One region of the Sporosarcina sp. P16b genome, then DNA from elsewhere that is predicted to be linked to it. Evidence: predicted binding sites of a transcription regulator. Region 1 holds the regulator's gene; the other holds the start of a gene.
What was found. Region 1 encodes LexA, which represses DNA repair genes until DNA is damaged. Its sites were predicted from a motif close to CGAACATATGTTCG; they were not measured.
Positions count from the first base shown of each region.

Region 1 (15,342 bases):
GGGTAAACAAACAAGGCAGGCAACTTGTTCTCACACCGAATGCACATGGTGTGGAGAATGCCCTAAAAGCTGGTGCAGATAGTATGGCGGTGTTTGTAGGCGTAAGTGATACATTCAACCAACATAATATCAATCAATCCACTACAGAAAGCACGGAGACACTACGACCAATTATCAATCGGCTCAAAAATAATCATCAGTTTGTGAGAGCCTGTATTTCTACAGCATTTCATTGTCCGTATGAAGGTTTCATTCCACTTGAAAAAACTCTAGCTCTTTGTAAGAAGTTTGTTGATATGGGTGTAGATGAATTAAGTGTGGCAGATACTGATGGTATGGCAAATCCTTTAGCCAGTTTTACTCTGTTTCATGAACTGAAAAAGCAATTTCCAGACATTTTGCTCACAGCACATTTCTATGATACCTATAAATTTGGGTTAGCTAATATTTACGCCTCTATGCAAGCAGGGATTGATATGGACAAAATATGTGCAGCAGTGGATGAAGTTGCACCTTATCTATCACGTCCTATTGAAACAGCCATGTATAACTTATATAGGAGAAAACAGTAAATAGGAAGGAAGATTTTGTTGAGACGTAGAGTAATGTATATTTTCGGTATCACGTCAAGTGTTTTTACAGCGCTTCTAACATTTTTCGGGATACTTGTCACTAATCGTCTAATGTATTTAAAAACCAAAGATTCAGAAGTTATTTTGCAGCGCGAGATGATTGCTAAACGCTTTGATCGTCAGTGGTTTGAAACTATTAGAAAAGATGACATTTGGATCCCTTCACCTAACGGCTATAACTTACGCGCGATTTTCTTGCGGCCTTTGGATACAACGCGAACGGTTGTCATTTGCCATGGCGTAACAGAAAACAAAGTGAATTCCATCAAATATGCACGTCTGTTTGAACGTTTAGGATTTAATTCTGTTATTTTTGATCATCGGCGGCATGGTGATTCTGGTGGAAAAACAACAAGTTTTGGATTCTATGAAAAAATGGATCTGAAAGAAGTTGTAACAGCTGTTCGTAAACGTGTAGGTAAGCGCGCTTTAATTGGCATACACGGTGAATCCATGGGAGCCGCCACTACGCTTTTGTACGCAGGTACCTATGAAGATGAGGCAGATTTTTATATAGCCGATTGTCCATTCTCAGATTTCTCAGAGCAACTATTGCATATCATTCGTACGGAGATGCCGTTTAAGACTTCTATGAGTTTGCGAATCGCCAATTTATTTTTAAAAATTCGTGATGGCTATACTTCAGCGGCGGTTTCCCCCCGCGAAGTGATGAAGTTTATTGATAAACCCGTGTTATTCATCCACAGCATGGAAGACACGTTCATTTTGCCCCAAATGACGGAAGAGTTATACGAATTAAAAGAAGGCGATAAAATGATGAAGCTTTTTGCGAAAGGAGCACATGCCAAATCGTATAATGATAACCCCGATGAATATTTACAAACGGTTCAAAGGTTTTTGAATCGCTTCCGTTTATATTCATGACAATATAATAGAAAATAAAAAATCTCCGTGTTAGCGAATTTGCTAATCACGGAGTTTTACTTTATTTTTTTTTGGCTGGCTTGTCTTGAACCTTGTTCATTTGAGCCATCATTTGATTAATTTTCTTTTGAGAAGGTTTCTGTCCCATTTGCATCATCATCATACGTAACATTTGTTCATTAATTGGCGGATTGTCCTTCAAATAATTCATCATATATTTACGTGCTATGAAAAAGCCGAGAGCTACTCCGCCGATCAAAGCGACGACGATCAATAAAATTGCTATCCATAAAGTCATTACTGCCAAACCTCCCTCATAAAAATAGTTCGATTACATACTACCAAGAAGGATTATACAACATAGCAGCAGTGAATAGCAATGACTGTATGCAAATTGTGCGGAAGTTTTTACATCATCGAATTTTCTAGTATCATGCGTTCAGAGTGTTTAAGTGGTTTGAGCCACCCACATTCTTCCTGTTCATTCATCACGGCAAAAAAACGATCTGTTGAAGAGGATAGCGCTACAAATAAATCTAGATCCAACATCCGTGATCCTTGACAATACACTAGTATACTATGCGTACCCATTTTGATGAAGACTTCTCCTTTGATTAAGTGTGTCAAACGGTATTCATTATGATATGAATCCAGTTCATCAAAACTTTTCGCCAAGTTATTCTGAATGATGTGATCTAGTTCTCTTTGATTTAATTGATCACATAAATATTCAATTTCATGATAGTTCGTAGAAGGACCTACTGTTAGTAACTCAAATAATAAACGTTCACGCCCCATTATGAAGGATTGATACGCTGACTTAATTTTAAAAATTTCATACTTCCTCATAACGAACACCTCCTACTATCTATCATAGAACTTGTCCTTAGTAAATCGTGTCAGTTTGCGGAAAACTTCCTCACTATTATTGTCGTAAAGCTGCGCAAAAAAAACACACGGCTCTTTAATAAAAGCCGTGCGTTAGGTCTGTTTATTTATTTACTAGATTTGTCATTTCCTTCACGACATTTTCAACCGTAAAGCCAAACTTTTCAATGACTAAGTCGCCTGGTGCACTTGCACCGAATGTATCAATTGCCATGACAGTTCCTTCATCGCCTGAGTATTTATGCCACCCGAGAGAAGCGCCCATCTCAATCGCCACTCTTTTCTTGATGTTCTTTGGCAGAACAGAATCTTTATATGCTTGATCCTGCTTCTCAAATAGATCCCAAGAAGGCATGGAGATAACACTAACGTCGATACCTTGCTCTTTAAGAGCTTTCTGTGCCTCAACCGCAAGACTTACTTCCGAGCCACTTGCAAGTAGTAAACCGTCCGCTTGCTCTTTAGTAGCAGATGATATGACATACGCACCTTTTGGTACATATTCCATCGCAAGTTCTTGTGATTTAGGCAATACTTCAAGGTTTTGTCTAGACAATACTAGGACAGTTGGCGTGTCTTTTGAAGTGGTAGCAATATGCCATGCCGCAGATGTTTCATTTCCATCAGCAGGGCGGATGATTGACAATCCAGGCATCGCACGTAATGAAGCCAATTGCTCCACAGGTTCATGCGTAGGTCCGTCTTCACCGACCGCCACGCTGTCATGTGTGAAGACATAAGTCACAGGTAAGCCCATCAATGCGGACAGACGAATAGCAGGACGTACATAATCACTAAACACGAAAAATGTTCCGCCAAACACTTTCACCCCGCCATGGAGAGCCATGCCGTTTAAAGCCGTCCCCATCGCGAATTCACGAACGCCAAACCATATATTACGGCCCGCATAGTTGTCTACAGTAAAATCACCTGCATTCTTAATCGTCGTCTTGTTTGAACCTGCAAGGTCCGCACTACCGCCGAATAAAGCTGGAACTGCTTTCGCTAATGCATTGATTGACTCACCGGATGCTGAACGAGTCGCTACAGAAGCACCCGCTTCATAAACTGGCATTTGTTCTTTTAAATCAGTTGGAAGTTCGTTTGCAATCGCTAGTTTAAACTGTGCTGCCAATTCTTTATGTTCGTTTTCATAGCTAGCGAATAATTCATTCCATTGTTGCTCTGACTGAACCCCCAGTTGATCTGTTGCTGAATTAAACCGGTCATAGACTTCTTCTGGAACGTAGAAGTCCTCTTCAAATGTCCACTTGTAATACTCTTTCGTAAGCGCCATTTCATCCTCGCCTAATGGTGCACCGTGTGCATCTGCTTTACCAGATTTATTTGGTGAACCATAGCCAATTACAGTTTTCACTTCTATGATTGTCGGACCGCCCGTATTACCTTTTGCTTTTTCAATTGCATCTGAAACAGATTTTGTATCATTGCCGTCTTCTACGCGTGCATAGTTCCAGCCATATGATTCAAAGCGTTTTCTAATGTTTTCAGAGAATGACATATCTAAATCGCCATCTAAAGAAATATCGTTACTGTCATAAAGTACGATTAGTTTGTTTAACTGAAGGTGACCTGCCATCGAGATTGCCTCTGCTGCTACACCTTCCATCAAATCACCATCTCCACAAAGTGCATATGTGTAGTGATCTACAATATCAAAACCTGGCTTGTTATACGTTGCTGCAAGATGTTTTTCAGCCATTGCCATACCTATAGACATACCAATTCCTTGTCCAAGTGGTCCAGTAGTTGCTTCAACTCCCACTGTATGTCCATATTCCGGATGTCCTGGTGTCTTTGAATCCCATTGTCTGAAATTTTTCAAGTCATCAATCGTCAGACCATAGCCACTTAAATGCAACAAGCTATAGAGTAACATCGAGCCGTGTCCTGCCGAAAGTACAAAGCGATCACGATTGAACCATTGTGGGTTTGATGGATTGTGGTGTAAATGTTGCGTCCATAGTGTGTACGCCATTGGCGCTGCGCCCATCGGTAATCCGGGGTGACCAGAATTTGCTTTTTCAATCGCATCGATTGATAATGTTCGGATTGTCGTTATTGCCAGTTGATCGATTTTTTCGGTCATGCTGTACATCCTTTCCGTCCTGTCTCATATGAGTGTTTTATAGTATATATTCCTTCTCTAGTGTAGTCAATTCCTCGGTTAATTACAATGTTAATCCTTTACCTATCATCAATTTAGTGGTTTTTGATTCGCTCTAGCTTGTTTGACTTTTTCAGGTGTTACGTCATTTCCTTCTGGGTCCATTACTTTGACCGATTCGATAGTTTCACGCATACTGGAACGGAATGTTTCCAAGTATTCCTTTCTGAGCTGGGTCTGTTCTTTTGCTTCCTCGATCGATAATCCTGTTGTTTTCTTTTTATTTGCCAATTCATTAATACGTTTTATTTTCTTTTCTGAGAGCATCTTTAAAAACCTCCATAAGTTAGTCGTTTAATAAAATGTAAACAACCTGGAGGAAAAGTGCAACCTATTAGTGTTCTTGTGCCATAAACTCTTTATATCTTCTATGAACCGTGGCCTTGCTGACAGCATGACCTAATCCATTTAACACGTTTGCAATTTCTTCATATGTAAGACCTTTGTTACGAAGCGAGACAATTTCTTCTATCGGAAGCTCAAGTCTTTCACGCCCCACTCCTTGGTCAATATTTCGCAAATTCTTCGATGGATCATAGCCCCTGTCAACAGCACGCTTCATCCCTCTACGTATTTTTGCATTATGTAGTTTGCGTTGGTATTCTTCTACGATTGCCAGAATTTCCAACAACATCGAGTCCATTTCATTCAATTCTATCGTACCGTTTGAATGATTGGTAATCACGATCGTTTCACTTTTGGCAATTACATGCAATATCGCGACTCTTGCATTGCCCCGCCCTAATCGTGTTTCGTCTTGAATGAATACTGCATCCACTGAACCGTTTTGAATTCGATCCAACATGGACAGAAGACCTTCACGATCCATGTCATATCCACTCTGACGATCTGTATAGATTCCAACGCAATCATATGATAATTCAGCAGCTAATTTTTCTAATTCTTCTTGCTGCCTTACAATAGATTGTTCTTGTGTTTCTTTTTCCGTACTCACTCGGCAGTATATTACACATTTCTTTTCCATCATTTAGATCCCCCTCCTATTTCAGCTACTCGAATATCTGTTTGTTTATTAATTTTAACAGGCACGCGCAGTAATTCACCTGAAACGATTTGATCCGTAGGTAATTCATTTAAAGACCGTACCTGTTCGATCCAGTGGGTAGTTGGTATATCTTCCGAGTAATTGGAAGCCAACTGCCACAGTGTATCTCCTTCATTAATAACGATCTCCATATAGTGATCTTCCTCAGCCATTTTATCGAATTGAACCCAAGCAAATGAAACACAAACTACTAATAATACTGCAAAATAATAATTATTTTTAATAAATTCTTTAATAATCTCCATCATAACTCCTCCTCTAATTTACGCTTTTAGAATACATGTTCGGAATACCTGTTCTTAATTATAAGAGAACATATGATTCTATGTCAAGTAAAATTAGAACCTTTGTTTGATTAGTAATCGAACACATGTTATACTATATTCAAAATAGTGGTTCAGTATTCCATTGCTTGCAAACTAGTAGAAGAGGTGAATCTGTTGAAGAAAATATCAAAGAGACAAGAAGAAATACTTGCGTTTATAAAAGAAGAAGTACGATTAAAAGGGTATCCCCCTTCCGTTCGTGAAATTGGAGAAGCTGTCGGTCTTGCATCAAGTTCTACGGTCCACGGTCATTTATCACGACTCGAAAGTAAAGGTTTCATACGGAGAGACCCGACAAAACCTCGCGCCATTGAAATATTGGATCCAGAGGGATTGGACGAGTTAAAAAGTGGTGTTATGCATGTACCGTTGATCGGTAAAGTTACAGCAGGTAATCCAATTACGACGATTGAAAATATTGAAGAGTACTTTCCTTTGCCGGATACATTCGGTTCATCTGAGGATGAAGTCTTCATGTTGGAGATTGTAGGGGATAGCATGATCGAAGCGGGCATCCTAAACGGAGACCGCGTGATTGTCAGACAAACGCATTCCGCAAGTAATGGTGAAATTGTCGTGGCTATGACAGAAGAAGATGAGGCAACAGTCAAACGTTTCTTTAAAGAGAAAGACTATTTCCGACTCCAACCGGAAAACTCCTCTATGGAGCCAATCATTGTAGATCAAGTTTCTATACTAGGAAAAGTGATCGGTGTATTCCGTATGATTCATTAATGATCAAAAAAGTGTATCGAGAAACCTCAATAGGTTTTCGATACACTTTTTTCTTTATACCAATTTCATTTCAAGTAATTGTTCCATAGAATCTAGTACTGCGGATTTTATATGCTCGTAAGTCAATCCTCCTTGAATATATGCCGTATATGGTGGCCTAATCGGACCGTCAGCTGTCAATTCAATACTAGAGCCTTGAATGAACGTTCCCGCGGCCATGATGACGTCATCAGCATAACCAGGCATATAGGAAGGCTCCGGTGCATATTGGGCATTGATTGGTGAATTTTGCTGAATCATTTGGCAGAATGCAATCATTTGTTTAGCGTTCTTAAAATTCACGGATTGAATTAAATCTGTTCGAAGCTCACTGTAATGCGGAGTCGTGTCCATACCAAAGCTGCCTAAAAATGCGGATGTGAATAGCGCACCTTTAACGGCCTGACTGACTACGTGTGGTGCCAAGAAGAAACCTTGATACATCTCCAGTAACGTATCGAGAGAGGCTCCTGCTTCAGCCCCAAGACCGGGAGATGTCATACGATATGCACACTTCTCAACCAAGTCTTTCTTACCGGCTATATAACCACCTGTTCTGGCAAGTCCACCACCTGGATTTTTAATGAGTGAGCCCGCCATAAGATCTGCTCCAACCTCAACAGGCTCTTTCATTTCCACGAATTCTCCATAGCAATTATCTACAAAGATTACAACGTCCTCTTTCATGTTACGGATTTCCTTAATAATCGCTTCAATTTCATGGATTCTGAATGATGGATTGCTTGAATAGCCTTTAGAACGTTGAATCGCCACGATTTTCGTCTTCGATGAAATCATTTCTTTTGCTTTTTCAAAATCAACAGAGCCATCTTCTTTCAAATCAATATGCCGATAAGAAATTTGAAAATCCTCTAGTGAACCTGTATCTTTGCCATTTCCCGAAACGATAGACTCCAACGTATCGTATGGTTTACCTGTGATATATAGAAGTTCATCACCCGGGCGCAATATTCCAAACAAGCTAATCGTAATTGCATGTGTGCCGGAGATGATTTGATTTCTTACGAGACAGTCTTCCGCGCCGAATACATCTGAGTATACTTTTTCCAATACATCACGACCGCTGTCATCATAGCCATACCCAGTTGAGCCTGATAAATGAAAGTCGCTTACATGATTTTGTTTGAATGCTTGTAAGACTTTTCTTTGGTTAAAAAACGCAATTTCTTCTACCGTCTTCACATACGGAGCGATTAGTTCTTCCGCTTCTTGTGATCTAGTTAGTAATTCTTCATTAATGGGAGTAATTTGCATGTGTAGTACCTCATTTCATTTTGTCATATCCTATTTTAGCAGATCGAGTCTATATACCAAACGAAAGACAACAAAAAAACAGGCAAGCGCCTGTTTATAGTTCGTCTTTTAAAATTACTGGTTTTGCAGGAGAATATGTGGAAATCGCATGCTTATAAATAAGTTGTTGCTTACCTTCCGTTTCCAGTAGAACCGTATAATTATCATACGACTTAATTAGACCTTTTAACTGAAAACCATTTAATAAAAAAATCGTAACAAATGTGTTATTCTTCCGTAAAGTATTTAAAAACGTATCTTGCATATTTCCTTGTGCCATTCAATTGCCTCCTTGTCACTGTAATGTAGTTATTCCATACTCACTTCTCAAAATCCTTTATTATCTTACAGGTTGTTTGAAAAATTTCTTTCTCTGACTGATTAGCATCTACCCACTGGACAGGCAACTTATTACGGAAGTATGTCAGCTGCCTCTTTGCGTAATTACGTGTGTTTTTCATTACCGCCTCTATTGCCTGCTCTTTTGTCAATTGTCCGTTAAAGTAGGAAATGAGTTCTTTATAACCTATCGCTTGTACTGATTGGGTTTGACGAATACCTTTATTCCAGAGTTGCTTTACTTCATTGAACAATCCCGCCTGAACCATTTGTTCCACACGCAGATCGATTCGTTTATACAGTAATTCTCGCGGAAGATCTAATCCAATAATTAAAGAATGGTACATGGGTTGATTTCCTTGTTGCTGTTCATGATCTTGTTTTGTTTGACCTGTCACTTCAAGGATTTCTAGCGCACGTACTAGACGTCTATGGTTATTTGGGTGTATTTTTTCCGAACTTTTCGAATCCAATTCTGCAAGTCGTGCATGTAATACATCCGCGCCTTCTGATTCAAGTTCCTGTTCTAAGCGCGCTCGCACTGCAGGATCAGCCGCTTGTTCTGTAAATCGATAATCAAACAAAACGGACTGAACATACATTCCACTACCACCGACAATAATAGGTAGTTTTCCGCGAGATTGAATATCCGCTATCCATTGTCTGACTGCTTGTTGATATTCCGCTACCGAAAACGATTCGGTTGGTTCTTTTACATCAAAGAAATGGTGCGGGATTCCTTGCATTTCAGAACGATGTATTTTTGCTGTACCGATATCTAATTCTTTGTATACTTGCATGGCATCTCCATTAATGATTTCCCCGTTAAATGAATTTGCAAGTGCTAGGCTAAGTGCTGTCTTCCCTGAAGCAGTCGGTCCTACGACTGCTAGTACATCAACGGGTAGGTTCATGTCGTTTCATCCATTCTACGATAGTCGTATACACATGTTTATAGTTGGTTTCCTGAAGCATTTCATGTCTTCCGCCTTCATAGAGCACGACAGTGACTTGCTGTTGATTCGCTTTATCAAATTGTTTGGCTACTTTCCAAACACCTTTCGCACGGTCTCCTACTAAATCATCTGTACCTGAGAGTAATAATATCGGCAGTTCATTTGGAATGTTCAATAAGAATTCGGGCGCTTCCAAAGAATTTAACCCTTCTAGCAATACACGAAACATTTGTGCAGTTGGCACGAATCCACATGCTTCGTCTGCTTGATATTCCGTTACACTTTCTACATTGCGTGATAACCATGCAAATTCCCCTTCATCAGGAAATTGTTTTGAGTAATTGCCAAAGACCAAACCATTCAAAAACTCATCCGGTTGCTCTTTAGGTAACGTATTTTCTCTGTACGTAGCTAGTGCAATCGCAGCATGTGCCATGAGTTCGGAATTGGTCCCAGTACCCAATAAGACCACTTTACTAACCGTTGAACCGTATAGTTGGATATAACGTCTTGCAACGAACGAGCCCATACTGTGTCCGATTAGTACGACCGGAAGCGCTGGGTATTGCAGTTGATAGGATTGATTCACTTCAAACGCATCGTCTACCAATTGGTCGAATGAAGCGGAGTCACCGAGATAGCCGTATACATAGCCATTTTCTACAGCTGTCTTCCCGTGACCCCTCTGGTCATGCAACGTAACGACATACCCTTGTGATCGCAAGTACTGTGCGAATCGTTCATAGCGACGGCTATGTTCAGCCAGTCCGTGAATGATATGCACACGGCCAATCGGATTTGTTTTAGGTATATAACTTATACTATACACTTTAATGCCGTCACGCATTTCTATCCATTGATCTGTCATGAACTTGCACTTCCTTTCGCTTCCGCAACCGCATTTTTTAAATCATTTTCATAGATGGTTTTCTCGCTTTCCGTATAGTGCAGTAACTTTGCCATGTAGTTTGTTACTTGTGTCGCCAATGATTCCACCACATCAATTTGGAAATATAAATCCCCTTTTCTACGGATAAAGAAATCACTTGGCGATGTGACCATTTCGCAATGAATACTATATAAAATCTCTGCACGTAAACTTATTGGCAAGTTATTCTCTTCCACTGAAATCGCATGAGCGAATTGGAACACTTGGTCACTATTTCTTCCATAAAATGAAGCAAGACGCGCTCCTTGCTGTGAAGTTAAGCCGAACAATGGTGCTCTTTTAGCTTGCAGATCAATAAATTGCTTTAAAGCTTCATCGTCTATGAAATCGCTTCCTGAAACGGTGATATTTTTTGTTTCACATCGCTTGATAGATGGTTTTTCTAGCTGTTCATCAATTCGATCCACTACGACTTCCGCCATCTGTCGGTAGCCTGTTAACTTTCCTCCTGCAATCGTCAGCATTCCAGGAACTGTTTCCCACAATTCATCTCTTCGTGATATTTCAGATGCATTCTTGCCTTCTTGTGCAATCAATGGGCGGATTCCAGCCCATGTAGATTCCACATGTTGACGTTGCAGATGAATACTTGGAAAGGTTTCACGAACCGCATCGATGATGTAGTGTATATCATCTTCTGTCGCTATCGGATGCTGTTTATCATCCGTATAAAATGTATCCGTCGTACCAATATACGTTTTATTATCCCGTGGAATGGCGAATAACATCCGGCCATCTGAGTTATCAAAATATACTGCTTGCTGTAACGGGAAAATAGATTGATCTACTACGATATGGACGCCTTTTGTGCTATGCAATTGTTTCGTTTGCTTGCTGTTGATTTTCTTCTGCAACTCGTCAACCCATGGACCTGTTGCGTTGATCACCATAGAAGCCGCTACGGAAAATCGTTCACCGGTTAGTTGATCACTTAAGACCGCTCCCACGACACGATCCTTCTCAAAGTTGAATTGTTCGCACTTCATATAATTCAGGCAAAGCGCACCTTTTTCTGCCGCTTTCTTTAGTACCTCAATCGTCAAACGCGCATCATCAGTCTGATACTCCACATAATGCCCGCCACCTTTTAACCGTTCCTTTTTCAGTAATGGTTCAAGTTCGGCCGTTTCTTCTTTCGTTAGCATTTCACGTCGTTCAGTGGGCTTAACACCTGCTAGTAAATCGTAAATGAGAAGTCCAGCAGAAGTAGAGTACTTGCCATACGTTCCTTTTTGATAGATCGGCAATAGCATCGGTCTGGACTTCGTGATATTACGAGAATTACGGAAGACGATTTCCCGTTCCCTTCCCGTTTCTGCTACTATTTTCACTTCTAGTTGTTTTAAATAACGCAAACCACCATGTATCAGCTTTGTTGAACGGCTAGATGTACCCGCCGCAAAATCTTGCATATCAATTAGGGCAACCGAAAATCCTCTAGCAGCCGCATCCAATGCGATACCCGCACCTGTAATTCCTCCACCGATAACTAATACATCGAATGAAAAGGTTCTCAAGTCCTGAATTCTGCTTGATCTTTCTAATGTAGAAAACATATAATCGCTCCTCTCTGATACGCACTGTTACATCACTCTTTTAAACATTTTCTCTAATTCATACGTTGTAAAATGAATCAATACCGGACGACCATGTGGACATGTATAGGGATTATGACAAGCCCCTAGATCAGTGAGCAGTCGTTCCATGTCTTCTTGTCTTAAGTAATAATTTGCTTTGATAGATTTTTTACAACTCATCATAATTGCACTTTCTTCACGCAATTTCTCGACATCTACTTTGCGTTTCTCGAGTACTTGCTCAATCATTTCTTCTATAATCGAAGTAGCTTGTCCTTCAGGGAACCATGAGGGATACTCTTTCACTGTATATGTCGCTGGACCGAACGCTTCCAAAAACACCCCGACTTCTTCTAGTGCACTCTTACACTCTTCGATCTTCACTTGCTCATCAGCCGAGTAGTGAAAAACAAGTGGCAAAAGCAATTGCTGACGTTCACCCGCATCCACCTGACCGAGCTTCACTTTAAAATATTCATATTTGATTCGCTCTTGCGCTGCATGCTGATCAATCAAATAAAAACCATCTTCATTTTGTGCCACAATATATGTCCCATGAACTTGTCCTACAGGTACAACGGAAGGAAAATGATTCATCTCCTGCTGTTTCTGCTCAACGACAGGCTCTTCGGGCACTGATTCTTCCCGCGACTCAAAAACGGCTTCAGGGAAGACAGGTGAAGGTTGTTCTATAATAGGTTCTTCCACAGGCGTAATGGTTGGCTGAGTTTCATGTTCATGTAACGGAATCGTTACTTCCGGCCGGCGATAAGGTGGCGTCCAAATTGTCTGCTGCTCTGAGTCTCTTTTTATAGGCTTTTCTTTTTTTACTGCGTCGGGAATAATAGTGACTCCTTGAATAGCCTCTTTGATGGCTTCCTTTATCAAAGAAAATAATTCACCTTCTTTACTGATACGGATATGGCGCTTCGCAGGATGAACGTTGACATCTGTTAAAATGGGATCTGCTGTAATATCAATGACTGCAATCGGAAACCTTCCAATCGGCAAGTACGTATGCATTGCATCAATAGCTGCCTGAGTCCCTGCATAGCTTTTAATCCAACGGCCATTCATTAGAAGTGAAATATAATTTTTTGATGCGCGTGTCATCTCAGGAAGTGTAATAAAACCCTTCACTTTGAAATCAGCATCTTCTTTTTGAAACGGTATCATTTTACGTGCAACCGCGACACCATATATATCTGATAATACCCGTAATAAGTCTCCTGAACCTGATGTTCTAAGAATTTCATGATGATCGTGAGTTAACGTAAAAGATATAGTAGGATGACTTAGTGCTAATCGATTTAATAAATCTATCGTATGTCCAAGTTCCGTCTGAATTGTTTTCATATATTTCAAACGTGCCGGTGTATTAAAGAATACATGTTGTATGTGAAAGTCTGTACCTTTTCGTAATGCTCCTGGTTCATATTTCAGAACTTTACCGCCTTCAATTTCCACTACAGCCCCTTCAACACCATCCGAGGTCCATAACGATACTTTTGATACTGCAGCGATACTTGCTAATGCTTCTCCACGGAAGCCTAGTGTACGGATTCGAAATAGATCATGCTCATTAGATATTTTACTGGTAGCATGCCTTTCAAAACAGCGGATCGCGTCTTCTTCAGACATCCCTTTGCCGTTATCGGTCACACGAATCGAAGTTAAACCTGCCTCAATAAGAGATACTTCTATCTTGGTACTTTGCGCATCAATCGCATTCTCCACTAACTCCTTGACGATAGAAGCAGGACGTTCCACCACTTCCCCCGCCGCAATTTTATTGGCCAGTGTGTCTTCCATGATGTGAATTTGATTCATCCGCTTCACCCCTTCTTCTCTATTGTCAAGCGTTCTTTCCACTCCATTATTTTTTGCATAGTTTGCATAGGTGTCATATTCATCAAATCGACTGCTTCAATTTCATTAAGTAATTTTTGAGTTTCCACTGAAAATGTCGGTTCACTATCAGTCTCAAACAAAGCCAACTGCTCCGAAACCGAAGACACACCTTTTGTTGAGCTGTCTTCCTCAAATCGTTGTAATAAGGTTTTTGCACGTCCAACCACGTCTGCAGGGAGACCCGCAAGTTCGGCTACATGAATCCCGTAGCTTCGATCAGCAGCACCTGGTAGTACTTTGTGCAAAAACACGACTTTACCATTTTGCTCTTTCGCCGCGACATGGACATTCAACAACCGATCCAAAACGTTTTCTAGTTGTGTCAGTTCATGATAATGCGTAGAAAACAATGTGTTAGCACCGATTTCTTCGTGAATATACTCCATCATCGCTTGTGCGAGAGCCATCCCGTCATACGTGGACGTTCCGCGCCCAATCTCGTCAAACAACAAAAGGCTGTGGGACGACGCATGGGCCAATGCATATTGAGACTCCATCATTTCCATCATGAATGTACTCTGTCCAGACGCTACATCATCTGCGGCCCCAATTCGTGTAAAGATTTGATCTGTAATAGGCAGTATAGCCTTTTCACAAGGGACGAAACAACCGATTTGAGCCATCACTACAGTCAAAGCGACTTGGCGCATATACGTACTTTTACCGGACATATTCGGACCTGTAATCAGTAACATATTTTCATCTTCAGCTAGCGTACAAGAATTCGGTGTATATAATGAATGGCTCATCATTTTCTCAACAACAGGATGTCGACCATTTTGAATGTCAACAGCCTTTCCTGTATGAAATTCTGGTCGGACATACTGATTCTTTTCGGATACTTTAGCAAATGACAGCAAAACATCTAGTTCACTAATTACAGAGGCCAGTTGTTGAATTCTTTGCACATCGCCCTTCACTTGGTCACGAATTGACTGAAATAAGTCAAGTTCCAATGTCTGGCTATCTGCTTCCGCATTTAGAATCAGTTCTTCTTTTTCTTTTAGCTCCGTTGTTATATATCGCTCCGCATTCGCGAGTGTCTGCTTACGCTCATAGCGTGATAAGTCAGCTAAATGAATATTGGACTTGGTAATTTCAATATAATATCCAAAAATCCGATTATAACCGATCTTCAACGTTTTAATTCCTGTTAGCTGCCGCTCTTTTTGCTCCAGCTGTGCTAGCCATGTCTTTCCGTTACGAGATGCATTACGAAGTTCGTCCAGCTTTTCATGATAGCCGTCTAGAATGAGTCCACCTTCTTTACTGGATATCGGTGGGTTTACTGCAATAGCATCCGTCAACAATTGGAATGTTTCCCCGCAAGGATCCATTCGATCAGCAAACCGTTGTAACATCGGTCGCTTCGATTCTTCAAGTAATTGTTTTAGTTTGGGTATATGTGACAATGAGTTTCGTAACTGTGCAAGATCACGTGCACTTGCACTGCCCATGGAAATTCTTCCCGCAAGACGTTCTACATCATATACATCCTGCAATTCTTCCAGTAATTCTTCACGCAAGAAATACTCAT
Region 1 covers NZ_PDYO01000001.1:263,557-278,898, reverse strand. Annotated here, with positions in the region: gene CSV77_RS01385 (hydroxymethylglutaryl-CoA lyase) at 1-572, shown strand, start outside; gene CSV77_RS01380 (alpha/beta hydrolase) at 591-1,517, shown strand; gene CSV77_RS01375 (YneF family protein) at 1,579-1,815, opposite strand; gene sirA (sporulation inhibitor of replication protein SirA) at 1,926-2,366, opposite strand; gene tkt (transketolase) at 2,509-4,515, opposite strand; gene CSV77_RS01360 (DUF896 domain-containing protein) at 4,624-4,860, opposite strand; gene CSV77_RS01355 (YneB family resolvase-like protein) at 4,928-5,581, opposite strand; gene yneA (cell division suppressor protein YneA) at 5,578-5,907, opposite strand; gene lexA (transcriptional repressor LexA) at 6,100-6,720, shown strand; gene CSV77_RS01340 (methionine gamma-lyase family protein) at 6,775-8,034, opposite strand; gene hfq (RNA chaperone Hfq) at 8,129-8,353, opposite strand; gene miaA (tRNA (adenosine(37)-N6)-dimethylallyltransferase MiaA) at 8,394-9,326, opposite strand; gene CSV77_RS01325 (alpha/beta hydrolase) at 9,310-10,236, opposite strand; gene CSV77_RS01320 (glycerol-3-phosphate dehydrogenase/oxidase) at 10,233-11,873, opposite strand; gene mutL (DNA mismatch repair endonuclease MutL) at 11,901-13,724, opposite strand; gene mutS (DNA mismatch repair protein MutS) at 13,730-15,342, opposite strand, start outside.

Region 2 (15,342 bases), on a different contig from region 1:
GATGTGTTTTAGGAATTAGGAGTACGTGTCCTTTCGTGACGGGCATAATATCCATAAAGGCGATAACGTGATCATCCTCGTATACTTTTTCTCCTGGAATCGTTCCTTCTACAATTTTGCAGAAAATACATGAGGTCATTTCTACACTTCCTTTCATGTTTGGATGTATTGTAGCATATTTTCAGATAGTTAACGAAGACGGATAAAGCAATTTTACAATTTCTTTGCTAAAATAATACCAGAAGATAGGGGGAAAGATAATGGCAATCCTAGAACTAGAACACGTTACAGGTGGTTATACGCGCAGGCCTGTTTTACATGACCTTTCATTTCAGCTAGAAGAGGGGGAACTGGTCGGATTAATCGGTCTGAATGGCGCAGGAAAGAGTACAACAATCAAACATATTATCGGTGTGATGAATCCGCTTGAAGGAATAATCAAGATTGACGGGGCGACGTTTAGTGATAAAGAACATTACCGCCAATCATTCAGTTATATTCCAGAGACGCCAGTGTTATACGAGGAACTTACATTACAAGAACATTTAGAACTGACTGCGATGGCATATGGACTGGACAAGCAACAATTTGAAATCCGTACCGAACAGTTGCTGAAAGAGTTCCGTATGGAAAAACGTTTAAAGTGGTTTCCGGCTCACTTTTCCAAAGGTATGCGACAGAAAGTGATGATCATGTGTGCTTTTCTGGTAGAACCGAAATTATATATTATCGATGAGCCATTCGTTGGATTAGATCCATTGGCAATTCGCGCTTTGCTCGATCAAATCATTGAACGAAAAAATGCGGGTGCTTCTATTTTGATGTCGACTCACGTATTGGCAACGGCTGAGAAGTATTGTGATCGCATTATCTTGTTGCACGAAGGACGGGTACGTGCGAATGGGACGATGGACGACTTGCGCAAAGCATTCGGGCGACCAGATGCAACACTTGATGACTTATATATTGCCATGACTGAGGAAACTGATTATGAACAACATGCATGAAATTTGGGGACAGCGGTTCTTCCATTACGTCAATGAACTACAGAAATATATGCGCTATGTATTCACTGGACATTTGGCTATCGTTTTCATGTTTGCCATTGGAGCGGGTGGGTATGCATATAGTGAATGGCTAAAAGAAGTGCCTGTTACATTCCCTTCTGCCTTAATCATATCCGTTGTCCTTGCGCTTTTGTTAATGAAAGCTGCACCAACCACGTTACTCAAGCCGGCAGACATTGTTTTTTTCTTGCCATTAGAAAATCAATTGTCGAGTTATATGAGACGCTCGATCACTTGGTCGACGTTTTCACAACTTCCGCTACCATTGATTGCTATGGTAATTGCGTTGCCTTTATTAAAGGCAACAGAAGTGGGAACGAGCATTGATTATCTTCTTGTATTGTTGGTGATCATTGTGTTTAAAGGACTGTTTGTAGGAACTGAATACAGCGTTCGTATTGCGAATCATGACTTCGTTTGGCCGGATCGTGTTCTTCGACTGGTTTTAACATTTTTAACGATTCAATTCGCACTTACTTGGAGTACAGTTGCCATCTTTATCGGAATTCTTATCGCCATGCTCTATGCAAAGTTTTGGGATAAACAAGCAGCGCGTTATCCGTTTCCGTATGAGCAGTTTATTGAATTGGAACAAAATCGTATGATGCGTTTTTATCGATTTGCGAATTACTTCACGGAAGTACCGCATCTAGTTGGATCCGTGAGTAAGCGTAGCTGGTTAACGATGGCTATGAAACGTTCTACATTCAAGCGCAAGGATGTGCAAAAGTACTTAATCGTCAGGACATTTATTCGTACAGATGATACATTCTGGTTGTGGGTTAGATTAACGGCGTTGTCTGCATTGGGTGCGTTCTTAATACCGTTACCAATTGTATCTTTCATCTTTGTAGGAGCGCTAGCGTTTGCGACTGCTGTTCAGTTGATATTGGCACTTGAAGGTGGAGACGAGTTTACTATGGATCAGCTGTTTCCCGAAGAACAGGAAAAATCGCAAATCAAAGCGGTTCGTTCGTTAGTGAGAAAACTGATTTGGCTACATGCAATCATTCTATTACTTGCGGCATTACCGTTATACGGCCTAAGCATTATACCTGTTTTGATTGCGGCTATCGCACTCATTGTCGGTGAGGCAACGATCCGATTGACCAAAGAGCAAATGATAGAAATTTGATAATAGATACTAGTAAAGTTGAACTAAAGTTCATAATATAAGAATTGTCACAGAATCATCTGAATATATGTGCCTAGTAAATACTCCACTAACCACATTGAAATAATTCAAAAGTTCGAATAGTTAGAATAATGGTTGCGATTTATATTCTATTGCATATATAATTACTAAAAGGTATCAGGGGTGAGAGAGATGAATAATAACAACTCATATGCTGAATTTTTGAAAGCGGTAGGTAATAATAGCACTTCTCTCCAAGCGGAAAAGCTGCTGAACGAAATCTATTGGGATCTGTTTCTACAACACATTCACTGGGAACAAACACAATCGCGAATCATGTTATTGATTGACGATGCGCTGGATCAAAATGACAAAGAAGCATTCGACCTGTATACACAACAATTGCTCGACATTTCACAAGAACATGGATACGAACTTAAAACGAAATAATTTATTTATAGGCACTGCTAGGACAAAATCCTGGCAGTGTTTTTTATTTGTATAGAATGTCTTAGCTGTAAGTTTCTTTCACAAAGTACAAGGGTACAATAAAGTACATAGAGAGTTAGCTTAAAACGTACGTTCGTTATTTCTTTAGAAAAAACAATAGTTGTGGTAAAATAGAAGGATAGGTGTTTAAGAAGAGGAGTGGAACCATTTGAACGAAACATTTCAATTGCAGGCACCATATACACCGCAAGGAGATCAGCCAAAAGCGATCAATAGCCTTGTTAACGGCATAAAAGAAGGCAAGAAACATCAAACGTTACTTGGTGCAACGGGGACAGGTAAAACATTTACAGTTTCTAATGTACTGACGGAAATCAATAAACCTACACTGGTCATTGCCCACAATAAAACGTTGGCTGGCCAATTATATAGCGAGTTCAAAGAATTTTTTCCAGATAATGCGGTAGAATATTTTGTTAGCTTCTATGACTTTTATCAACCGGAAGCGTATGTGCCACAGACGGATACTTTTATTGAAAAGGACTCATCGATCAATGATGAAATCGATAAACTTCGTCACTCCGCAACTAGTGCTTTATTCGAGCGTAATGATGTATTGATTGTGGCATCTGTATCTTGTATTTACGGTCTTGGTTCACCAGAGGAATATAATGAAATGGTATTTTCATTACGCAAGGGAATGGAAATACCGCGTAATCAACTATTGCGCACGCTGGTGGACATTCAGTACGAACGCAATGATATTAATTTTACGCGGGGTACATTCCGTGTCAGAGGCGATGTAGTCGAAGTCTTCCCGGTGGCACGTGATGAGCGTTGTATACGTCTAGAGTTTTTCGGAGATGAAATTGAACGAATCCGTGAAGTGGATGCCTTAACAGGTGAAGTCATCGGTGATCGTGATCACGTGGCTATTTTCCCTGGTTCCCACTTCGTTACACGTGAAGGAAAATTATTAAAAGCAATTGAAAATATTGAAATTGAATTGGAAGAACAGCTTAAATATTTACGAGATAACGATAAGTTATTGGAAGCGCAACGCTTAGAACAACGGACGCGTTATGATCTGGAAATGATGCGAGAGATGGGCTTCTGTTCTGGCATTGAGAACTACTCCAGACATTTAACGTTGCGTGAAGCAGGTGCAACACCTTATACATTGCTAGATTACTTCCCTGACGATTTTTTGATTGTCGTGGATGAAAGTCACGTCTCTTTGCCGCAGATTCGCGGCATGTACAATGGAGACCAAGCGCGGAAAAAAGTATTGGTAGAACATGGTTTCCGCTTGCCTTCTGCATTGGACAACCGACCATTGATGTTTGAAGAATTTGAAAAGCATATTCGCCAAGCGATGTATATTTCAGCAACGCCGGGCCCTTATGAAATTGAGCATACAGACGAAATGGTAGAACAGATTATACGTCCTACAGGATTACTGGATCCAATCATTGAAGTGCGTCCTATTGAAGGACAAATTGATGATTTATTGGATGAAATACATCTTCGAATCGAGCGAGATGAACGTGTATTGATTACCACTCTGACGAAAAAAATGTCAGAAGACTTAACGGATTATTTAAAAGATATCGGGATTAAAGTTCAGTATCTCCATTCTGACGTTAAGACACTGGAACGTACAGAAATTATTCGCGAGTTACGGGTCGGTACGTATGATGTATTAATTGGGATCAACTTACTGCGTGAAGGGATCGACATCCCGGAAGTATCATTGGTTACGATTTTGGATGCGGATAAAGAAGGATTCTTGCGTTCAGAACGTGCGTTGATCCAGACAATTGGTCGCGCAGCACGTAACTCAGAAGGGCGCGTCATTATGTACGCAGATAAAATGACAGATTCGATGAAGAAAGCCATTGATGAAACGGAACGTCGTCGTGAAATTCAAATAGCTTATAATGAAGAACATGGTATAACGCCAACGACAATTGTCAAACCGATACGTGAATTGATCCGTGCGACTCAAGTGGCTGAAGAAACGGAATCGTATTTGCAAAAGGTGACGAACGGCAAGAAGTTATCGAAAGACGAGAAAGGCTTATTGCTAATCAAATTGGAAAAAGAAATGAAAGATGCAGCAAAAGCCTTGGACTTCGAAAGAGCTGCAGAGTTACGCGATACCGTAATAGAACTGAAAGCAGAAAGGTAGAGTCCGCATGAAAAATAAAGAACTTGTAATACAGGGAGCGAGAGCGAATAACCTGAGAGATATTACGGTGAAGATTCCACGCGATAAACTGGTTGTGCTTACGGGCCTGTCGGGTTCAGGCAAGTCTTCACTAGCTTTTGATACGATCTACGCGGAAGGGCAGCGCCGCTATGTGGAATCATTATCCGCATATGCGCGTCAGTTCCTTGGACAGATGGATAAACCAGACGTGGATTCTATAGAAGGATTGTCACCCGCCATTTCCATTGACCAAAAAACAACTAGTAAAAATCCACGGTCTACTGTAGGAACGGTGACAGAAATCTATGACTACTTGCGTTTACTCTATGCGAGAGTTGGGAAACCACATTGTCCATATCATGGCATTGAAATCTCTACGCAGACGATTCAACAGATGGTGGATCGTGTAGTTCAATTGCCTGAGCGTACAAGAATTCAAATTTTGGCTCCAATTATTTCAGAACGTAAAGGGACGCATGCTAAATTATTTGAAGATATCAAAAGACAAGGCTATGTACGCGTTCGAGTCAACGGTGAAACGATTGATTTGGATGATCATATAGAGTTAGATAAAAATAAAAAACATACGATTGAAATCGTCATCGATCGAATTGTCATGAAGGAAGGGGTCGAAACACGTCTAAGTGACTCGTTGGAATCCGCCTTGCGACTAGCTGACGGAAATGTGCTGGTAGATGTAATCGGTGAAGAAGAACTGTTTTTCAGTGAACACCACGCATGTCCAATTTGTGGATTCTCTATTGGCGAACTCGAACCACGTATGTTTTCATTTAACAGCCCATTCGGCGCTTGCCCTGAATGTGACGGACTTGGAATGAAACTCGAAGTGGATCCAGATTTAGTCATTCCAAATAGTGATTTGACGCTAAAAGAACACGCCATTGCCCCATGGGAGCCAACAAGCTCGCAGTATTATCCAGAACTCCTGAAGACGATTGCGAAGCACTATAAAATTCCAATGGATGTACCGGTTAGCGAATTGGCTGACTCGGATATTGAAAAACTGATGGTAGGATCGAGAAAAGAAAAGATTCGCTTCCGCTATACAAATGAATTTGGTAATACCCGTGATAGCGATATTTATTTCGAAGGGGTTTTGCGCAACGTTGAACGACGTTATCATGAGACATCATCAGACTACATTCGTGAGCAGATGAGTAAATATATGACAGAAAAGTCATGTCCTACTTGCACAGGCTACCGCCTAAAGCCCGAATCACTTGCGGTATTAGTGAATGGTCAGCATATCGGAAAAATCACGGAACGCTCGATTGTTGAAACGACAAAATTCTTTGACCAATTAATTCTTTCCGAGAAAGATACACAAATTGCAGATATGGTCCTAAAAGAAATCCAGGAACGCTTGGGCTTTTTGGTGAACGTAGGTCTCGACTATCTGAATTTATCTCGTTCAGCAGGGACATTATCTGGTGGAGAAGCACAACGAATTCGTTTGGCTACACAAATTGGATCACGTTTGACGGGTGTTCTATATATACTGGATGAACCTTCAATCGGGCTTCACCAGCGGGATAATGACAGACTAATTGGCACGTTACAAAGTATGCGAGATATCGGTAATACATTGATTGTTGTAGAACATGATGAGGACACGATGATGGCTGCGGACTATTTAATTGATATCGGTCCTGGCGCTGGTGTGGCAGGAGGAGAAGTGGTAGCTGCAGGTACACCTGCAAAAGTTATGAAAAACAAGAAATCGCTGACCGGACAATACTTAAGCGGAAAGAAATTCATTCCACTTCCGATTGAACGAAGATCACGTGATGAACGCAGCATTATCGTTAAAGGTGCTTCGGAGAACAATTTAAAGCATATCGACGCAGAATTCCCTCTCGGTCAATTTATTGCAGTTACTGGTGTTTCTGGTTCAGGTAAGAGTACATTGGTCAATGATATTTTGCATAGAACATTGGCTCAGAAATTGAATCGCTCCAAACAAAGACCTGGAAAGTTCGAGAGTATTAGTGGTGTGGAACATTTGGAAAAAATCATCGATATTGATCAATCACCAATCGGACGGACACCACGCTCCAATCCAGCTACGTATACAGGCGTTTTTGACGATATACGTGATGTCTTTGCGATGACGAATGAAGCAAAAGTTCGGGGCTATAAAAAAGGTCGCTTTAGTTTCAACGTAAAAGGTGGACGGTGTGAAGCATGCCGTGGAGATGGAATCATTAAAATCGAAATGCATTTCCTTCCGGATGTATATGTACCATGCGAAGTATGTCACGGCAAGCGGTATAACCGGGAAACGCTGGAAGTGAAATATAAAGGAAAAAATATTGCGGACGTACTGGAGATGACCGTGGAATATGCAGTGGTGTTTTTCGAGAATATCCCGAAAATCCACCGTAAATTACAGACGATAGTTGATGTAGGCTTAGGTTATGTTCAATTAGGTCAACCCGCAACGACACTATCAGGTGGGGAAGCCCAACGTGTGAAATTGGCTTCGGAATTGCATAAACGTTCCACGGGTAAATCGTTTTATATTTTAGACGAGCCGACAACGGGTTTGCACGTACATGACATTGCCAAGTTACTTGAAGTTCTTCAACGTCTAGTTGATGGGGGTAACACGGTTCTCGTTATTGAGCATAATTTGGATGTCATTAAGACGGTTGATTATATTATCGATATCGGTCCGGAAGGCGGAGACAAAGGCGGAGAAATTGTTGCAACGGGGACACCGGAAGAGATAGCAGAAGTTAAAGAGTCCTACACAGGGAAATATTTGAAAACCATCTTAGAAAGAGATCGAAATCGGATGAAGGAACAAATTCAAAGTGTAGTAACGAAATAGAAAATGAAACTTTTGTTCCGCAGAACCGTATAAATAGATAGTTGCTAAAAAAATTAGTCAAAACGAGGAGGAATCCGGATATGCAAAATGAACGCATACGAATACTAACGATGCTTGAAGAAGGTAAAATCACAGCTGATGAAGCATTGAAATTACTGGAAGCCATGGGTAAAGAATCTGAACAAGGAACAGCAGAAGAGAACTCTTCAGCTGATGCTTTCTTCGAGGATATCCGCAAAGAATTCGTCACAGCAGGTGACCGCTTCATGCAATTTATGGATACGGCCGTACACCGTGTGAAAAAATTCGATTTCGAAGCACCATTCAGCAAATCTGTCTCCTTTACACATACGGAAAGTAAATCGGTAGAAGATATCGAAGAAATTATCATCCATATTGACCATGGTACTGTAAAAGTTCATCCTTCTGACAATGACGAGATCATGGCGAAGTTCTCTGTAAAGCATTTTAATAATGATTCCGAAGCAGACGCGCTTAGTCAGTTCCTTGAAAAGTTATTGTTCGTAAAAGACGGCAATAAGTTGCGCATCGGAAGCGACTTGAAGATGTTACAAGTAAATGTCGATCTGTATGTACCGACTGCCACACCGTATAGTAAACTCTCTGTACGTTTAGTAAACGGTGGCTGTTCAGTGGATGGTGTAGATTTTAAAGATCTACGTATTAGAACTGCGAATGGTAAAATCGAATGTGCAGATAGTAAATTCGATGAAGCGAAGCTGGAAACTGCAAATGGTATGGTACGTTTATTAAAAGTTACCGGTGAAAAGTTAGAGGCTGAAACATTAAACGGTCGAGTTTATGTAGATGGCGCGGTAAATGATGTAGACGCAAAATCCCTAAACGGAAACGTGACGTTGACGACTTCATCCCCTGATGCAAAAAGATTAGAAGCGAAGTCTATCAGCGGTACGGTTGAAATTTACTTCCCGTCATCTTTAGGTCTAAAGGGAGAGATTTCATCCAACATGGGTAAGCTTGACTTACGGTTGAATGACGTATCACGTGTGGAAGAGCAAGAGCAGTTCTTGCACCGTACAATCCGTTTCAGCAAGAATGTGGAGGACGCAACGAAAGAGCCATTGCATGTTACGGGTGAATCCAAGACAGGTACTGTTATGGTCCGTTATAACTCTGTCGATATGGATTGATAGCTTAATGAAACACCTGCATTTGCCGTTTCTGGCGGTGCAGGTGTTTTTTGTATGTTTGTAATTAGATGGGGGCAGTCGCTTAGGGCGCTCATAAAATTCGTGTAAACGCTCATAGTTCTTGCGTAGCTGCTCTATGACATCAGCTAACCGCCCTATGACATCAGCTAACCGCCCTATGACACGAGCTAACCGCTCCATCACGGTCTGTAACCGCTCATACCTACGCAATACACGATCAATCACGACTCATATTCGCTCATTGCCTCCCGCATCTCCCCAATTCATCTAACATACTCCCAACACAAAATGCCAAAAGCTATAGCTCGTGCACATTGAAGTTGATACGTTTTGCTTTGCAATAGAGTAGCCTCTGTCTGATTTGACATGAAGCCACACTCAACTAAAATCGCGGGCATGTTGGTGTCACGCAGGACCGCAAAATCGGCCTTCTTCACGCCGCGATCGGGACGTTGGCAAGCAGAAATTAAAGCTTTCTGTACCGCAGAGGCGAGAACTGCGGAACTTTTGCTTGCTTGTGGATACATATACGTTTCAATCCCTTGTGCCGTATTCCAGCCATTGCCGAATGCATTTGCATGGATTGAAACAAAGGCATCCGCTCTCATACGGTTAGCCGAAGCTGTTCGTTCACCTAAAGGTACGTCGTGTGTAGACGCATGCGTATACTTTACTGTCATACCTTCCTTCGTTAAAAACTCTCCGACCAGTACAGCTACTGCTGCATTAAAATCGTACTCACGAAGCTTTCCATCAGGCGTTCTTTTGCCTGGTGTATCTGGCCCGTGACCTGCATCAAGAATGATTAGTGTCAATTCTGTCCACTCTCCTTTATCCTCTATATAGAGAAGACTTTTGAAAAGGATACAAAAAGGGAATATAGATCAAGAAGTAATCCATTTCTTTTCATTTCCTTCATGGTAAAATAGGTTTGAATGATTTGTACATAAGCACAGGAAACGATGATTCGGCAAAAGATTGCCGGAATACGTACATCGTAGCAGAAAGTGAGGAACTTCATGGGTGAATTAACAGTAGAAGATATTATGAATCGATTTGGATTGGAATTGATTGCTGGACACGCAGGCATTCATAAGCAGATCCTAATGAGTGATATTTCACGGCCGGGGCTTGAGATGGCGGGCTATTTTGATTATTATCCTGCCGAACGTGTGCAGTTGATCGGGCGCAAGGAGATGTCTTTCCTTGAAACATTGTCTGCCATTACGCGAAGAAAACGCTTAGAGCGACTTTGCTCGGATGATACGCCGGCTTTCATTATTGCTCATGGCGAGGAAGGTCCAAAAGAATTGAGCCAATTAGCTGAAGAGAAAAACATTCCTGTTCTTCGGACGGATTATAAGACTACACAGTTTTCTGGAATGCTGACGAATTACTTGGTCGGGCAACTCGCTCCGATGACGACAGTTCATGGTGTGCTAGTCGATGTATATGGCGTAGGGGTTTTAATAACAGGTGGTAGCGGGGTAGGTAAGAGTGAGACTGCGTTAGAACTCATCAAAAAAGGGCATAGACTAGTTGCAGATGATTCTGTTGAGATTCGTCAAGTATCCGATAACATCTTAATCGGAACGTCACCGAAACTGTTGAAGCATATGCTAGAGATTCGCGGTGTCGGTATTATCGATTTGATGACGTTATTTGGTGCAAGTTCCGTGAAAGATGATAAGCGTGTATTGTTAGCGGTCGATTTAGAGATTTGGGATGATAAAAAGCATTATGATCGTCTAGGAATTGATGAAGAGAAGGTCGAGATACTCGATTCGCAAATTACGAAATTGTCCGTCCCCGTAAGACCAGGTCGGAATATCGCGGTGATCATTGAAGTAGCGGCAATGGATTATCGCATGAAACGTCTTGGCGTTAATGCTGCAGAGGAATTTACCAAGCGTTTGGATCAAGCAATCGCAGACAATGCAGAACTATTAGAAGAAGAGGAGCGCGACTAAGTGAATGTATCCATGCTAGCGATTAATCCAGTCGCGATCAGTATTGGCAGCCTAGAAGTTCGCTGGTACGGTATTTTGATCGCGCTCGGAATTATTTTAGGATTTATGGTAGTTCAACGAGAAATGCTAAAGCGGGGAATGCACCCCGACTTACTAACGGACATGCTCATTTGGGCGATTCCTATTTCCATCATCAGTGCACGAATTTACTATGTTATTTTCACATGGGATTATTATCGTGATCATCCGGACCAAATCATTCAAATTTGGAATGGCGGGATTGCCATCCACGGTGCCTTAATAGGTGCGGTCATTACAGCGGTGATTTTCTGTAGGAAGCGTGGGGTATCCTTCTGGAAAGTTGCAGATATTACGGCACCTGGTTTATTAATTGGACAAATTATCGGTCGCTGGGGAAATTTTATGAATCAGGAAGCCCATGGTGGACCGGTTTCAGATACGTTTAAGGAAAACACAATAATTCCTGACTGGATTATGAATCAAATGACGATTGAGGGTATAACGTATCATCCGACATTCTTGTATGAGTCGTTATGGAATGTAGTCGGACTCATTTTGATTTTAGTTATCCGAAGAATGCTGAAGATGAAACGAGGCGAAGTTTTCTTATTTTACGTCATTTGGTATTCAATCGGTAGATTCTATATTGAAGGGATGCGGACGGATAGTCTATATGTCATCGGTAGTTTGCGGGCAGCACAATTAGTATCTGTAACAGGAATTGTCGTAGGTCTTGCCATCTTGTTGTATCGTAGATATGTAATGAAAGTGAAAGAGAACTATGATGACAAATAAACATAATATCGCACTATCCAATACATTGAAAAATGGTTTACAAGTGGGATTAAAAACGACATGGTCACTCGGCAAGATCATTTTCCCTATTACTTTGCTTGTAACCATTTTGCAGTTTACACCTATCTTACCTTGGCTTGTGCAATTGGTTGAACCTATTATGCATCTATTTGGCTTGCGTGGTGAAGCAGCTGTGCCCCTCGTGCTTGGTAATGCATTAAACTTATATGCTGGAATTGCGGGCATCATTTCATTGGAATTAACGGTTAAAGAAGTATTCATCATTGCTGTGATGATCAGCTTTGCGCATAATCTGTTCATTGAGACAGCTGTCGCCATAAAAGTAGGCGTTAAACTATGGACAGTGCTTGTCGTTCGACTTGGATTGGCTGTGCTAGCTGGAGTGCTGATTAATATATTCTGGACAGGCGGCAATGAAATCGCGCAATACGGTCTAACGCCGCAAGCGGAAGTTGTGCCAGAAGGCTTTTTGCAGATTTTCATACTTGGACTTGAAAAGTCAACATTTGGTGTCTTGCAGTTGGCATTGATCGTCATTCCATTAATGTTAGTTGTGCAGTATGTGAAAGATCGCAATTACTTAGAGCGTTTTTCTACTGGGTTGGCACCGTTTACAAAAATGATTGGTGTGAAACCCAATGCGTCGATGACACTCGTTGCGGGATTATTGATCGGTTTGGCATACGGTGCAGGTGTCATGATTCAAGCAGTGCAGGAAGATGGCGTATCGAAACGCGATATTACACTGGCCTTCATTTTCTTGATGGCATGCCATGCGGTAATTGAGGATACACTGTTATTCCTGCCACTCGGTATACCGATTTGGCCATTATTGATAATTCGGCTTGTGACCGCCATTGTATTGACGATCACAGTGAGTATTTTATGGAAGCAGCCGAGAGAGAAGGGGGAAGCTGTTATTGACTAATCAACCAATTACTACATTACTATTTGATTTTGACGGAACGCTTGCCGATACAAATGAGTTAATACTCTCATCTTTCCAGTATGTATTGGAAAAACATTTCCCTGGACGTTTCCAGCGAGAAGAGATGTTACCGTTTATCGGACCTACATTACATGATACTTTTTCCTCGATTGCACCGGATAAGACAGAAGAACTGGTAGCAGAATACCGTGAATGGAATCTAGCGCATCACGATGATTATGTAACCGAATTCGAAGGTGTGACAGATACGCTTCGTAAATTATATGATCTAGGCTTGAAGATGGCAGTCGTTTCCACAAAGAAGCGCGATATGGTAGAAAGAGGGATCAACCTTCTAGGCATTGCACCTTATTTTGAGACTGTGATTGGACTGGATGATGTAATCAATCCTAAACCGGATCCAGAGCCGATTTTACTGGCATTGAAACGCCTTGATCGAACAGCAGAAGAGTCACTCATGATTGGGGATAACTTCCACGACATACTCGGAGGACAAAATGCAGGAACACGAACTGCGGCAGTTGCATGGGCACTAAAAGGGGAAGAATATTTGCAGACATTTAAACCCGACTTTATGTTGCAACATATGTCCGACTTACTTAAAATCACCGCGGGAATCAAACTATGAGACGCACGGAACGGCATCCTTCCAAAGGAGATGCAAATTCACTTTGGCATATTTACCGTACAATCTCGATCTTTAAGGTAGCAAAAAATTTCATCGTCATTCAGATTGCGCGGTACACGCCATTTGTTTCGTGGAAAAACGTTCTATATCGATGGTTCTTGCGGATGAAAGTTGGAAAACATACGGCATTTGCGCTAATGGTTGTACCGGATGTCATGTTTCCGGAACGAATCTCTGTCGGTGAAAACTCCATAATTGGGTTTAATACGACGATTTTAGCGCATGAATACTTGATAGACGAATACCGTATTGGAGATGTGGAAATAGGCAATAATGTACTGATTGGAGCCAATACAACGATTTTGCCGGGTGTGAAAATTGGTGATGGTGCCATTGTTTCCGCTGCATCACTCGTCAATAAAGACATTCCGGCCGGTACATTTGCTGGCGGAAATCCAGTGCGTATTATATATACGGCCGAACAAATGGTAGAACGTGCAGCACGTGAAAGCAAATGAATGACGGGCTATGTAGTTGTGCTATACTAGAGGATACATTGCAGGGGGACGTCAAGTGCGTTCCTCTTACTTTTTCGGAGGAGTTCGATTGAAAAACAACCAACGTTTTAAAAAAGATAAAATTATATCATTCCTGCCTGACGGTGATTTTTATCGTAAACGCGCGATGCAAGCTATGCAACGTGAACAATTTTCTGATGCGGAAAAATATTATAAACGTGCACTGGATTTGAATCCAGAAGATGCACTGACACATATGGAATACGGTGTGTTTATTATGGAAGTTGGCCGCTTTGAAGATGCTTATGAACTTCTGCAAACGGCTGATGACCTGGATCCAAACAATGAAGAGACGACATTCTATTTAGCAGAAGTTCACGCACATCTTGGCCTACTGCGTGAAGCGAAGCAGTATGCATTGAAATATGTTGCTATAGCACCGGATGGCGTATTTGTGGAAGAAGCCCATGAAATCTCTGAATTCGCCGATCAAGAAGAAATGTTTGTTGAAGAAGGCGAACAGCTTGATGGGGAAGTCATATTTAGGCAAGAAAAAGCGCGCCGTATGATGGAACAAGGGGACTTTGAAGATGCCATTGACGTGCTTGAAGATTTATTAGTGGATTATCCAAAGACATGGGCTGTCCATAATAATTTGGCGCTTGCGTATTTTTATATAGGTAAAGAAAAACATGCGGAAGATATTCTATACAATGTCTTACGTGAGGAAAAAGGCAATATCCATGCGCTGTGTAACTTGGCAGTGTTCTTTTATTACAATCGGGATGAAGAGCGTCTGAACAGCATGATGGAACTGTTGTCGAAGATTAAACCGTATCAATTCGAACAACGCTATAAATTAGGAGCGACATTTGCGCTGACAGGTCGTTATGAAGAAGCGTATCACTGGCTTCGCAGTCTACAAAAACGCGGATTTGAAGGTGATGTCGGATACTACTTCTGGCTGGCGAATGCTGCATACTTTACAGGTCACCGAAAAGTAGCGGAGCAGGCAAATGAAGCCTTGCTGAAATTGGACCCTACTAAAGAAGGTTTTGAACCATGGAAATCATTGGACGAAGAGGTGGACGTAGATTCTTACGAAGAGGATGTTCCGTTTCTAATTGAAAAGATTTCGAGTCCTTATCGCAGTGAGCGAATGTTCGGCTTATATGTAGTGGGAAAGTCGTCACATTTACAGGAAATCCTTTCGCATCCAGGATATATAGACGTTGAAAAATTGACTGCTGCGGAACAGTTGTTTTTAGCGCATAGCCTGAGTTATTCATTCCAAGTGACGAATCCATTCGAAAAGGCTTTGAAAAAAGCGCTAGCTATTTGCGATCTATTGTATGAAGAGTATAAACCGCTTGATGAGCGAAGTGTACAATTCTTTCAAATGTGGTTTACGTTATGTGAACATGCACTTGAACAGAAATATATGTTCAGTAACGTGCATGCACTTGCTGCTGCGGCAGATTATATGTTCCAATCATCGCATGACAAAAAAGTGACAAAGAAATCTGTAG
Region 2 covers NZ_PDYO01000014.1:17,102-32,443, reverse strand. Annotated here, with positions in the region: gene CSV77_RS13330 (HIT family protein) at 1-139, opposite strand, end outside; gene CSV77_RS13325 (ABC transporter ATP-binding protein) at 261-1,007, shown strand; gene CSV77_RS13320 (ABC transporter permease) at 991-2,202, shown strand; gene CSV77_RS13315 (IDEAL domain-containing protein) at 2,395-2,652, shown strand; gene uvrB (excinuclease ABC subunit UvrB) at 2,861-4,843, shown strand; gene uvrA (excinuclease ABC subunit UvrA) at 4,851-7,718, shown strand; gene CSV77_RS13300 (DUF4097 family beta strand repeat-containing protein) at 7,799-8,890, shown strand; gene CSV77_RS13295 (N-acetylmuramoyl-L-alanine amidase) at 9,175-9,726, opposite strand; gene hprK (HPr(Ser) kinase/phosphatase) at 9,931-10,881, shown strand; gene lgt (prolipoprotein diacylglyceryl transferase) at 10,882-11,697, shown strand; gene CSV77_RS13280 (nucleoside recognition domain-containing protein) at 11,687-12,646, shown strand; gene ppaX (pyrophosphatase PpaX) at 12,639-13,295, shown strand; gene CSV77_RS13270 (acyltransferase) at 13,292-13,813, shown strand; gene CSV77_RS13265 (tetratricopeptide repeat protein) at 13,902-15,342, shown strand, end outside.
Region 2: uvrB (excinuclease ABC subunit UvrB) is a predicted target of LexA. The motif match lies at 2,775-2,788, and genes of this name have one in related genera.